2 regions of the Dactylosporangium sp. NPDC051087 genome follow, and region 2 is predicted to be linked to the other one. Evidence: riboswitches for the same ligand, from Rfam matches in the RefSeq annotation. Region 2 holds a riboswitch; the other holds the start of a gene.
The links. A riboswitch is a leader RNA that binds a small molecule or an ion and turns the genes downstream of it on or off. The one in region 2 is predicted to bind glycine.
Positions count from the first base shown of each region.

Region 1 (5,879 bases), on a different contig from region 2:
GTTCGTCGACGCGGACGGTGCCGGTGCGGGCGACACGGCCCAGGTCGTTGCGTTCCAGGTCGACGATCATGACGTGTTCGGCGCGTTCCTTCGCGGAGGCGAGGAGCTCCGCGCGGCCCTGGCCGGTGGCGGGGCGGGTGCCTTTGATCGGGCGGGTCACGGCGCGGCCGGCGGACACCTCGACGAGGGTCTCCGGGGAGGCGCAGGCCACCCACCAGGAGTCGCCGGACAGCACTCCCCCGTAGCGGGCGCCGGGCAGGGCGGCGACCCGGGCCAGGGCGGCACGGGGGTCGCCGGTGAACGGGGCACTGGCGTGGCCGACGACGTTGGCCTGGTAGACGTCGCCCCGGGCGATCGCGGCGCGGACCGACTCGACGGCGGCGGCGTGTGCCGCGGTGGTCCAGCTCGGGGTCCACAACCCAACCCGCGGGGCGGACCCGGGCGCCCCCGGAGGTGCGGCGGAGCGGCCGCCAGGTCGTACACCTGCGGACGGCGAATGCGCGTAGACGACGGCGACGAGGTCGGGCACGGACGGGGCCGGTGACGCGACCATCGACGGCGGTGCCAGAAGGATCGCCGCGCCACACACCGGGTCCGTCACCGCGTGTGATCGGGACAGATCGGAGACGGGAAGTCCGGCATCGATCAGGAACGCCGAAAGGATGGCGAGCGGGTCACCCCCATCGCGGGAATGCCACTCGATGCGGGAACGCTCCCATAGATGTGGTCTGCACGCTGGAGCCGACCCGGGAGGGTGAAGATCCACCGACCCGGGCCGGCACCCGACGACCGGTCCTAATGTGCTCATACGAATGGCGGATTATCTCCAAGTTGTGCCGTGACGCGTTCGGAAACGTGTCGTTGGCCGTAGTAGCGTGCATCACTGGTCATGTGAACAACCACACAGGCCCCAACGGAACCCTTCAATCGGAGAACCCCGATGCTCTGCCAGCACCAACCACCCTGTCCCTCAGCCGCCGATCTCGACCACGAAGCCGCCAGGATCCTGGCCGCGCACCCCGAGCAGGGGTGGAGCCTCCTGTGCAACGGAGTGATCGTCTTCGAGGACACCGGCGAGCTTCTCCCGGACTGCAGCGTGATCGAGCCGCACCGCGGCCCGGCCAGGCACGTCCTCGTCAACGCGGCCTGACCGGTCACGCTCCGTATTCAGTTACTCCTCAAAGGCGGACGCCGGCGGGCACGAGCAGACCAGGTTCCGGTCGCCGTAGCTGTCGTCGATCCGCCGCACCGGCGGCCAGTACTTCGCCACCGTCACCCCGGCCGGGTAGGCCGCCACCGAGCGCGGGTAGGCGTGCGACCACTCGTCGGCGGTGACCACCGCGGCGGTGTGCGGGGCGTTGCCGAGCGGGTTGTCCCCGGCCGGCCATGCACCGGACGCCACGCGGTCGATCTCCTCACGGATCGCGATCATCGCGTCACAGAAACGGTCGAGCTCGGCGAGGTCCTCGCTCTCCGTCGGCTCGACCATCAGCGTCCCCGACACCGGGAACGACATGGTCGGCGCGTGGAAGCCGTAGTCGATCAGCCGCTTCGCGACGTCCGCGACGCTGACCCCGGTCGCCTTCGTGATCGCCCGCAGATCGAGGATGCACTCGTGCGCGACGAGGCCCTCGCTGCCGCTGTACAGCACGGGATAGTGCCCCCGCAGCCGCGCCGCCACGTAGTTCGCCGCCAGGACGGCCGTCGCGGTCGCCTTCGCCAGGCCGTCGGGGCCCATCAGCCGCAGGTAGGCCCACGGGATCGGCAGGATCCCCGCCGAGCCCCACGGCGCCGCCGACACCGGCCCGACCGGGGCGCTGCCGGCCAGGATCGGGTGTGACGGCAGGAACTGCGCCAGGTGGGCGCGGACCGCGACCGGGCCGACGCCGGGGCCGCCACCGCCGTGCGGGATGCAGAAGGTCTTGTGCAGGTTCAGGTGCGACACGTCCGCCCCGAACTGGCCCGGCTTCGCGTAGCCGAGCAGGGCGTTGAGGTTCGCGCCGTCGACGTACACCTGGCCGCCGGCCTCGTGGACCTTGGCGCACAGGTCGGAGATGCCGGTCTCGTACACGCCGTGCGTCGACGGATACGTCACCATGATCGCGGCGAGCCGGTCCCGGTGCAGCTCGATCTTCGCCTCGAGGTCGCCGAGGTCGACGTTGCCCAGCTCGTCGCAGGCCACGACCGCGACCCGCATGCCCGCCATGACGGCGCTGGCGGCGTTCGTCCCGTGGGCGCTGGACGGGATCAGGCACATGTCGCGCTGCGTGTCGCCCCGCGAGTGGTGGTAGGCGCGGATCGCGAGCAGACCCGCCAGCTCACCCTGCGACCCCGCGTTCGGCTGCAGCGACACGGCGTCGTAGCCGGTCACCTCCGCCAGCCACCGCTCCAGGTCGCCGATCAGCTGCCGGTACCCCTGGGTCTGCGCCGCCGGCGCGAACGGGTGCACGTTGGCGAACTCGGGCCAGGTGATCGGCTCCATCTCGGCCGTCGCGTTGAGCTTCATCGTGCACGAGCCGAGCGGGATCATGCCCCGGTCCAGGGCGTAGTCCATGTCGGAGAGGCGCTTGAGATACCGCAGCATCGCCGTCTCCGACCGGTGCGAGCTGAACACCGGGTGGCTCAGGTAGTCACCGGCCCGCCGCAGCCGCGCGGGGACCGCGTCCGCGGTGTCCAGCGCCGTGACGTCGACGTGCTCCAGCCCGAACGCGGTGAGGACGTCACGCAGGTGGCCGAACGTGGTCGTCTCGTCGCACGCGATCCCGACCCGGTCGTCGTCCACGTGCCGCAGGTTGATCCCGCGCTCCGCGGCCTTCTGCGTGATCTCCCGCGCCCGGCCCGGCACCACCGCCGTCACGGTGTCGAAGAACGCCTCGTGCTCAGTCGTGACACCGCCCGCGCGCAGGCCCGCGGCGAGCCGGACCGCCATGTCGTGGGTCCGCGACGCGATCTCCCGCAGCCCGTCCGGGCCGTGGTACACCGCGTACATGCTGGCCGTCACGGCGAGGAGCACCTGCGCGGTGCAGATGTTGCTGGTCGCCTTCTCCCGGCGGATGTGCTGCTCACGGGTCTGCAGGGCCAGCCGATACGCCGGGGCGCCGTCCGCGTCCTTCGACACGCCGACGAGCCGGCCCGGCAGGGTGCGCTCCAGGCCCTTGCGAACCGACATGTAGCCGGCGTGCGGCCCGCCGAAGCCCATCGGCACCCCGAACCGCTGCGCGCTGCCGACGGCGACGTCCGCACCGACCGCGCCGGGCTCACGCAGCAGGCACAGGGCCAGCAGGTCCGCGGCGAAGGTGACGATCGCGCCCTTCTCGTGCGCCGCCGCCGTCAGCGCCTCGAGGTCACGCACGGCGCCGGAGGCACCCGGGTACTGCAGGTGCAGGCCGAAGAACTCCTCCGGCAGCCGGTCCTCGTCGACGTCGACGGTCAGCACGGTGATGTTCAGCGGCTCGGCGCGGGTCCGGATGACGGCGAGGGTCTGCGGGAGGACGTCCTTGTCGACGACGTACACGTCGGCCTTGACCTTCGACGAGCGCCTCGCCAGGGTCATCGCCTCGGCCGCGGCGGTCGCCTCGTCGAGCAGCGACGCGCCCGCGACGGGCAGGCCCGTCAGGTCGGTGATCACCGTCTGGAAGTTCAGCAGCGCCTCGAGACGCCCCTGGCTGATCTCCGGCTGGTACGGCGTGTACGCCGTGTACCACGACGGGTCCTCCAGCACGTTGCGCACGATGACCGGCGGCGTGTGCGTGCCGTAGTAGCCGAGGCCGATCATGCTGACCAGGGTCCGGTTGGCCGCCGCGAGAGCGCGCAGCTCCCCCAGCACCTCGGCCTCGGACGCCGCCAGCGGAAGATCGAGCGGCTGGTGCCAGCGGATCGAGCCGGGGATCGCGGCGGTCATCAGCGCCTCGACGGACTCATATCCGACGGTCTTGAGCATCTCGGACTGATCGTCCGGCGACGGCCCGATGTGCCGGCTGGCGAAACTGGTCATTGGCCACACTCTTTCGGATCCGGGGTCGGGGGTGCGCGTCCCTCCCCCTCTGTCGTGTGGCCTCCAGAGGTGCCAACCCGTCGCGGTCCTTCTGCCTGAGAGGTTCCGGGGAGGATTTGCCCCTTCGGCGTCGCCTTACGTTCAGACGATCTCTCCCGCGCGGGTATTGCCGGCGTTGCCTAATCTACCGGTTCTTCGACTATGGTCACGCGCCCGTGGTCCACACCACACGCGCCAGGGCGTCCTAGGAAGCTAGGTCCATGACTCAGGGGCGGCAGCGGGCGGAGTTCGGATCCACCATCAGCAGGGAGCTGTCCACGGCCTCGAAGTCCTTGCCGGACAGGGACTTCAACGCGTTCAGCTGGTCGTTGCTCCACTTGTCGTCCTGGGTCCCCGAGAAGAACCACGGCGAGCCGTTGTCGGCCAGGATCGCGCCGTACTGCTTGAGCGCCTGCGCCACCGTCCGGGCCTGGGGAGGGAACTTGGAGATGTCGACGGACGCCTTCAGGCGGAAGCGGGCCCCCATCGGCGGCAGCGCGGCGTCGCCGGACGAGGACGCCGCGTGGCGGGCGGGCCAGATGTAGGCGTTCTTCGTGCGCGGCGCCGTGAAGCGGATCGCGTGGCCGATCTTCCCCGCGCCGGCCTCGTCGGCGCGGGCCAGCCCGGCGAGGATCGACAGGCCCGCCGCGTCGGCGGAGGTCCAGCCGGCCTTGCGCAGGTCGTTGCGGCGCAGGTCGTAGACGGCGCCGGAGCCCGCCTTCCAGGAGCCGTCCGCGTTGGGGTGCGCGTCGAAGAGCTCGTAGGACTTGCACGCGGCCGTGTCGTGGACGATGACGTGCCGGTCGCCGTCGGCGTTCGCGCCGCCCTCGATGCGGGCGCTGCGCGGGATCGGGTAGGGACCTTTGTCGCTCTCGTCGGCGTAGTCGAAGCCGACCTTCACGCCGGCCTGCCCGGCGCCGACGGTCGTGATCGGGATGCCGAACGGCGCGCCGTCGATCAGGCCCGCGCCGAAGTCGGGGTGCGCCTTCGCCGACGCCCCGATGCTCGCCACCCACGCCGCCGAGTCCCGGTGCACCGGCAGCTTCGACACGTCGGCCCGCCACACGTTGTCGGCGGGGAAGACCGTGCACGGGCCCTTCGCCGAGGCGGACGGGCTCACGGACCCCAGCCCCCCGGCGCCGTCGGGCGCGGCCGTCTGCGACACCTCGGACGCGGCCGCCGCGGGCGCCGCCTTGGGCTCCTTCGACGAGCCGCACCCGGCCACGCTCACGGCACACACGACGACGACAGCGAGCGCGGCACTGCGCTTCAACGAATCTCCTCGGGTCGGGGCCCTCGATCCTCACGGACCAGTCGGCACCCTACCCGGACGGCCTGTCCGACGCCCGCGGTCACCGGCCAGGGGTGGCTGGTGTCGGGGTGGGGCGGGAGGCGGGGTCGCCGTCCGTCGCCGGGCCGGCGGCGAGGAGTGCGGCCACGGCCGCGCCGGCGAGGGCGGTGCCCGCCGCGGTGAGCACGGCGGCCGCGACGGTGCCGACCGGGGCGGCCAGGGCGCGCACGCTGCGGACGTTGCGGACCCGGTCCCACGAGTAGCCGGCCGCCCGGGTCAGCCAGCGCTCCCACAGCAGGCTCAGCACGCCGGCGAACATGACCAGCTGGCCCGTCCGGATCAGCACCGCGAAGAGCAGCTCGCGGCCGGACACCGGGGACAGCACCGACGACGCCCCGCCGGACCGGGCGGACAGGTCGAAGATCGGGAGCAGCTCGACACCCAGCAGGGCGACCGCGAACGCGGCGGCCTTCGTCACCGGGGCGGTGCCGCGCAGCAGCGGGTACAGGAAGCCGAACATGAGCGCGTACACGAACCAGCGCGCGGTGTGTGCCG
Region 1 is NZ_JBVJIJ010000008.1:162,704-168,582, reverse strand. Features, by position in the region: gene ACZ6TV_RS17245 (chorismate-binding protein) at 1-808, opposite strand, end outside; gene ACZ6TV_RS17240 (DUF5999 family protein) at 941-1,150, shown strand; gene gcvP (aminomethyl-transferring glycine dehydrogenase) at 1,172-3,994, opposite strand; glycine riboswitch at 4,068-4,162, opposite strand; gene ACZ6TV_RS17230 (hypothetical protein) at 4,260-5,306, opposite strand; gene ACZ6TV_RS17225 (hypothetical protein) at 5,386-5,879, opposite strand, start outside.
Region 1: it holds a riboswitch for glycine, as region 2 does, so the genes downstream of both, gcvP (aminomethyl-transferring glycine dehydrogenase) here and gcvT (glycine cleavage system aminomethyltransferase GcvT) in region 2, are expected to answer to the same signal.

Region 2 (5,879 bases):
CGGGCTGGTGGACCGGGACGGCGACGGGGACGCGCTGCCGGACGGGCCGGGGCCCGTGCCGCCGGTGAAGATCACGTCGCTGCAGAAGTAGTACGACTGGTCCAGGTGGCTCGCCTGCCAGATCGTGTACACGACGTGCCGGCCGGTGCGGGTGCCCGCGTTGACCTGCGCCTGGTACTGCGGCGCCGGCGCGTACCGCCCGGTGCTGTTGACCAGCTCGAGGCTCGCCCAGGTCAGCGGCTGCGTCGCCGGGTCGAAGCCCTGCTTGGTGATGTAGATGCGCAGGTAGTCCGCACCGTGCTGGGCGGCGTCGGTGAGGGTCATCGTGAAGTTGTTCGGCTTCGTCGCGGCGACCCACGCGCCGACCGTGTCCATCGACGCGTAGCGGCCGTTCTGCGTCCGGCCGCCGCTGCACAGCTGACCGTCGGGGATCGCGGCCTGGTGGTTGCCGGCGACGCCCTCGCGGTAGAGGCCGTTCCAGTTCCACATGGTGTCCGGGTTGGCCTGCCACGCCTGGGCGCACATCGGGTCGGTCTGGGACATGTTCGGGTTCTGGAAGTCGCTGCCCCACCGGGCCCAGCAGCCGTAGTTGCGCGACGGCGGGTCGGTGACCGAGCCGTGCGCGGCGGCGGGACTCTGGGCGGCGACGACCGCGACGACCGCGGCGGCGAGGGCCACCGCGGCGCCGGCGGCGACTGTTCTGAAGCGGGCTGAAAGTTGCACAGGGAACTCCGTCACGTCGATGCGAAATGCGTGCATGGCGACGCCTGCGATGCAGCTCAGAGGCTGTCCGCGGCGCTGTGCGGCTCCCGTGGACATTCTACCTACTGCATGGATCACGGTGAATGCGCGACGGAAATGTGTTACGGGCCGGGCGGCGCGGCGGTCTGTTGACGCGCATGAGACGAATCCGCTCCCGAGGGGGATGTAGTGCACCTGCGCCACCTGTCCGCGACCGGCGCCGCCGCCGTCGTGCTGTTCGCCGTCTCGGCCTGCGACCCACGGCCGCAGACCGCATCAGTCCCGCCGTCCCCGCCCGCGGCGGCCACCGGTGCGCCGGCGGCCACGGCCGTGGGCCCGTCCGGCGCCGCCGGGGCCGGGCCGGCGGCGCCCTCGGCGGCGCCCTCGGCGTCCGCGGCCGCTCAGGTGCCGCCGTTCCTCGCGGCGGTGCCCGCGGTGCCGAGGGTCGCCGACGCCGTTTCGGTGGGTGCGGTACGGCAGCACCGGCGCGTGGCCGGCCGGGACAACGGCCAGAGCACCCGCTACGGCGACCGGTCCGTCTGGATCTTCGACGACACCACGTTCAAGGACCCGTGGGGGTTCATCTCCAACAGCGGCGCCGCCACCGCCGACCTCGACGCCTCCGACGGCATCGACCTCACGTCGAGCGGCCCCGCCACCGTCGACGCGTCGAGGACCCCGGCCGAGCTGATCCCGCGCTCGGCCGCAGAGAAGGCGTACGAGCAGGCGAACATGGTGCTGTTCGGGTTCTGGCCCGGGCCGGTCGTCGCCGACCCCGCCCGCGGCCGGGTCCTCGTCTTCTACGGCAAGCTGTGCCGGGGCGGCCCCGAGGGCAGCGTCTGCACCGGGCCGCTGGGCAAGGGGCTCGGCACCGGCGTCGCCGCCGTCGACATGACGTCCGGCGCCGTCACCCGCCTCACCGCGGTCAACGCGCCCGCCGTCACCAGCGTCGAGGGCACCGACCCGACGATGTTCTTCCCCGACGGGCTCGGCTGGAGCAGCGCCGCGCTCGTCGTCGGGGACGTCCTCTACGCGTACGGCGCGTGCACGTACCACGGCTGCAAACTCGGCAAGGTCGGCCTCGCGGACGTGACCGACCGTCGCAGGTGGACGTTCTGGACCGGGTCCGGCTGGGGCACCGATCCCGCCGCGGGCGCCGTCACGATCGCGCCGGGCGCGGCCGGGCAGACCGTGTTCTACGCCCCCGCGCTCAAGGCGTGGCTCAACGTGTTCATGCCCTTCGGCAGCAACGACGTGATGTTCCAGGTCGGCGGCGCGCCGTTCGGGCCGTGGTCGAAACCGGTGCGGGCGATGACGACCCAGGGCGGCAAGGCCGCCAACTACGCGTTGTTCGGGCACCCGGAGTACGCGCGGCGCGACGGGCTCGTGCAGTACCTCTCGTACTTCCACCCCGACAGCGGCGAACAACGCCTGGTGCGCCTCACCTTCGGAACGTGACCCGCGCGATGCGCTGCTCCCCGCTCGCCGGGTTGAAGTAGGTCAGGTACTGCACGAGACCGTCCTGGCGGGCGTACTCCGGATGCGCGAACAACGCGTAGTTCGCCGCGTCGCCGCCCGCCGGGACGGTCGCCGCCCGCACCGGTTTCGACCACGGCCCGTGCGGCGCGCCGCCCACCTGGAACATGATGTCGTTGCTGCCGAACGGCATGTACGTGTTGACCCACGCCTTGAGCGCCGGGGCGTAGAACACGGTCTGCCCGGCGGCGCCGGCGGCGACGGTGACCGCGCCCTTCGCGGGGTCGGCGGTCCAGTCCTTCCCGGTCCAGAACGTCCACCTGCGACGGTCGGTCAGGTCCGCGAGGCGCACCTTGCCGAGTTTGCAGCCCTGGTACGTGCACGAGCCGTAGACGTAGAGCACCTCGCCGACGGTGAGGGCGGCGGCGCTGAACCCGGCACCGTCCGGGAAGAACATCGTCCGGTCCGTGCCTTCGAGGCCGGTCACGGCCGGGCCGTTGGTGGCGGTGAGGCGGGTGACCGCGCCGGAGGTCATGTCGATCGCCGCGATGCCGGTGCCCAGGCCCTTGCCGATCGGGCCGGTGCAGGGGTCGGCGGCGCGGCACAGCTTGCCGTAGAGGACGAGGACCCGGCCGCGGGCGGGGTCCGCGACGACCGGCCCGGGCCAGAACGCGAACCTCGCCGGGTTCCGCGCCTCGTAGTCGCGTTCGGCCTGGTTGCGGGTGATCAGCTCGACCGGGGGCTGCGAGGCGTCGACGGTGACCGGGCCGCTCGACGTGAGGTCGATGCCGTCGGAGGCGTCGAGGTCCCTCGTGGCGGCGCCGCTGTTGGAGATGAAGCCGAACGGGTCCTTGAGCGTGGTGTCGTCGAAGATCCAGATCGAGCGGTCGCCGTAGCGGGTGCTCTGGCCGTTGTCCCGGCCCGCCACGCGCTGCTGCTGCCGTACCGCACCCGTCACCGTCACCTCGGCCACGCCGGGCACCGCCGGTACCGACGCGAAGAACGGCGGCCCGGAAGCCGGCGGCGGCACCGCGGAGCCGGACGGGGACGGCGGCGGCAGCGACGGCGCCGGGACCTGGGCCGTCGCCGGGGGAGCCGCCGCCGGAGGACCCTGCGGCGCCGGAGCGGGCCACTGCCACACGGCCACGCCGATCGCGAGCGCCAGGGCCGTCACCCCGCCCGCGACCGCGGCCAGCACCGTGGACCCCGCCGTCCTGGACGGCGGCGGGACGAGCAGCGGCAGGCCGGCGAGGAGCCCCTCCGCCGCGGCGAGCCGGCGCGACCGCTCCGTGCACTGTGGACAGTCGCGGACGTGCCGGGCGATCCGCTTGCGCCACAACGGATCCGGCTCGCCGTCCCAGCCCTTCGTCTGGTCCCGCAGCACTGCACAGCCCGGCGCGGCGTCCAGGGCGCGGACCACCGACCGGGCCACGTCCAGCTGCTCCCGCATCCGCTGCACCCGCACCCCGGCGTGCGCGACCGGCTGGTCGAGCGCCGCGGCCACCTCGGCGCGGGTCAGATGACCGCTCGCCTCCAGCCACCACAGCGACAGCACCGTGCGGTGCGACGCGTCCAGCCACCGGGCCGCCTCCGCGATCTCCCGCTGCTCGCCGTCCAGGACCTGCCGCAGCACGGCGAGCCCCACGAAGTCCGCCGACGGGTCCTCCCGCTCGGCGTCCCGCGGGTCGTCGCCGCGGGTCAGCCGCGCCCGGCGGGCCTCGGCGCGGGCGTCGGCGAGCTGCCGCAGCGCGATCGTCACCACCCACGACCGGAAGCGCTCCGCCTGCCGGACCCCGCCGACGCCCGTCACGACCCGCACCATCGCGTCCTGGACGATGTCGTCGACGTCGAGGTCCCGGTCGGCGCCCCGGCCGACGACGGAGTAGACCAGCGGCAGGTACCGCGTGGCGAGCGCCTCCACGGCGGCCCGGTCACCGTCGCGGGCCGCCGCCACGAGGACCTCGTCGGACTGTGCCACGCTCGCTCCCGCCTGTTCGCCCATCTTCCAGCAGACGCCGTCCGGTCCCGTGTCATAACACTTTTCCGGGCTTGACGGGGCGGGGTGGCGGGTCTTACGGTCCAGATCACAACCGCATATCGCGCTGCACGACCCGCGACGGGAGAGCCCTCGGTCAGTCCGAGGCGCCGAAGGAGCAACGTTCTCCCCAGAATCTCTCAGGCATCGGTACCGCCGCGGTCAGGCGACTCTGGAAAGTCAGGACGACAGCTGTCCTGCACCCACGGTGCAAACCGCCCGTCCCGGGCGGCGAAGCTCTCAGGTTCCGATGACAGAGCGGGGAGGTCACCCAGCAGGGGTGCCGTCCGCGACGGCATCCGGACCCAGGGAGCCTCTCGTGACACCGCTGTTCGACGTGCACCGCGATCTGGGCGCCACGTTCACCGACTTCGCCGGCCGGCGCATGCCGCTGCGCTACCAGAGCTCGGGCGAGCTCGCCGAGCACCACGCGGTCCGCCGCACCGCAGGCCTGTTCGACCTGTCGCACATGGGGCAGCTCGAGGTCACCGGCGCGGAGGCGGGCAGCTTCCTCGACCACGCCCTGGTCGGGCGGCTGTCGGCGGTGGAGGTGGGGCGCGCGCGATACACGATGCTCTGCCACGACACCGGCGGCGTCCTCGACGACCTGGTCGTCCACCGCCTGGCGGAGCGCCGCTACCTGATCGTCGCGAACGCCGCGAACACCGCCGTGGTCCTCGCCATGCTGCGCGAGCACGCCGACGGCTTCCACGCCACGGTCCGCGACATGTCGGCCGACCGGGCGCTCATCGCCGTCCAGGGCCCGTCGGCGGCGTCGATGGTCGGCCCGGGCCCGCTGCGGTACTACGCCGTCAAACCCTTCGAGGTCGCCGGGCGGGACGTGCTGCTGGCCCGGATGGGGTACACGGGCGAGGACGGCTTCGAGATCTCCTGCCGCGCCGGGGACGCCACCTTCGTGTGGCTGGCGCTGCTCGGGCGCGGGCCCGTGCCGGCGGGGCTGGCCTGCCGCGACACGCTGCGCCTCGAGGCCGGGATGCCCCTGTACGGGCACGAGCTGTCCGTCCGGCGCACCCCGGCGGCGGCCGGGCTGGGACGGGTCGTCGACCTCACGAAACGGGACTTCGTCGGCGCCGCCGCGCTGCGCCGCCTGCACGCGACGGGCCACGCGCCGGGCTGCGGCCGCGGCCCGGATCTTTCGGATGACGCCGGCTGCGTCCCGGATGACGGCGCCGGCTGCGTTCCGGGCTGCGGTCAGGTGCTGGTGGGGCTCGTCACCGGCACCCGCCGGGCGCCGCGCGCCGGCTACGCGGTGCTCGACCCCGCGACCGGCGCCCCGGCCGGGACCGTCACCAGCGGCGCGCTGTCACCGACGCTCGGCCATCCCGTCGCGATGGCCTACGTGCCCGCCGGCCTGTCCGCGCCCGGGACCCCGCTCACCGTCGACGTCCGCGGCGAGCACGTCCCCGCCACGGTCGTGCCGCTGCCCTTCCACTCCTCGCAGAAATGAGCGCCATGTCCGCGATCCCGCCGCACCTGCGCTACACCCGCGACCACGAATGGCTGCACGACGGCCGGGTGGGCATCACGGCGTACGCCGCCGCCGCGCTCGGCGACATCGTCTACGTGCAGCTGCCGGAGGTCGGGGCGACCGTCACCGCCGGCACGC
Region 2 is NZ_JBVJIJ010000026.1:63,349-69,227, forward strand. Features, by position in the region: gene ACZ6TV_RS40320 (lytic polysaccharide monooxygenase auxiliary activity family 9 protein) at 1-723, opposite strand, end outside; gene ACZ6TV_RS40325 (hypothetical protein) at 931-2,199, shown strand; gene ACZ6TV_RS40330 (RNA polymerase sigma factor) at 2,183-4,195, opposite strand; glycine riboswitch at 4,325-4,418, shown strand; glycine riboswitch at 4,419-4,519, shown strand; gene gcvT (glycine cleavage system aminomethyltransferase GcvT) at 4,572-5,720, shown strand; gene gcvH (glycine cleavage system protein GcvH) at 5,726-5,879, shown strand, end outside.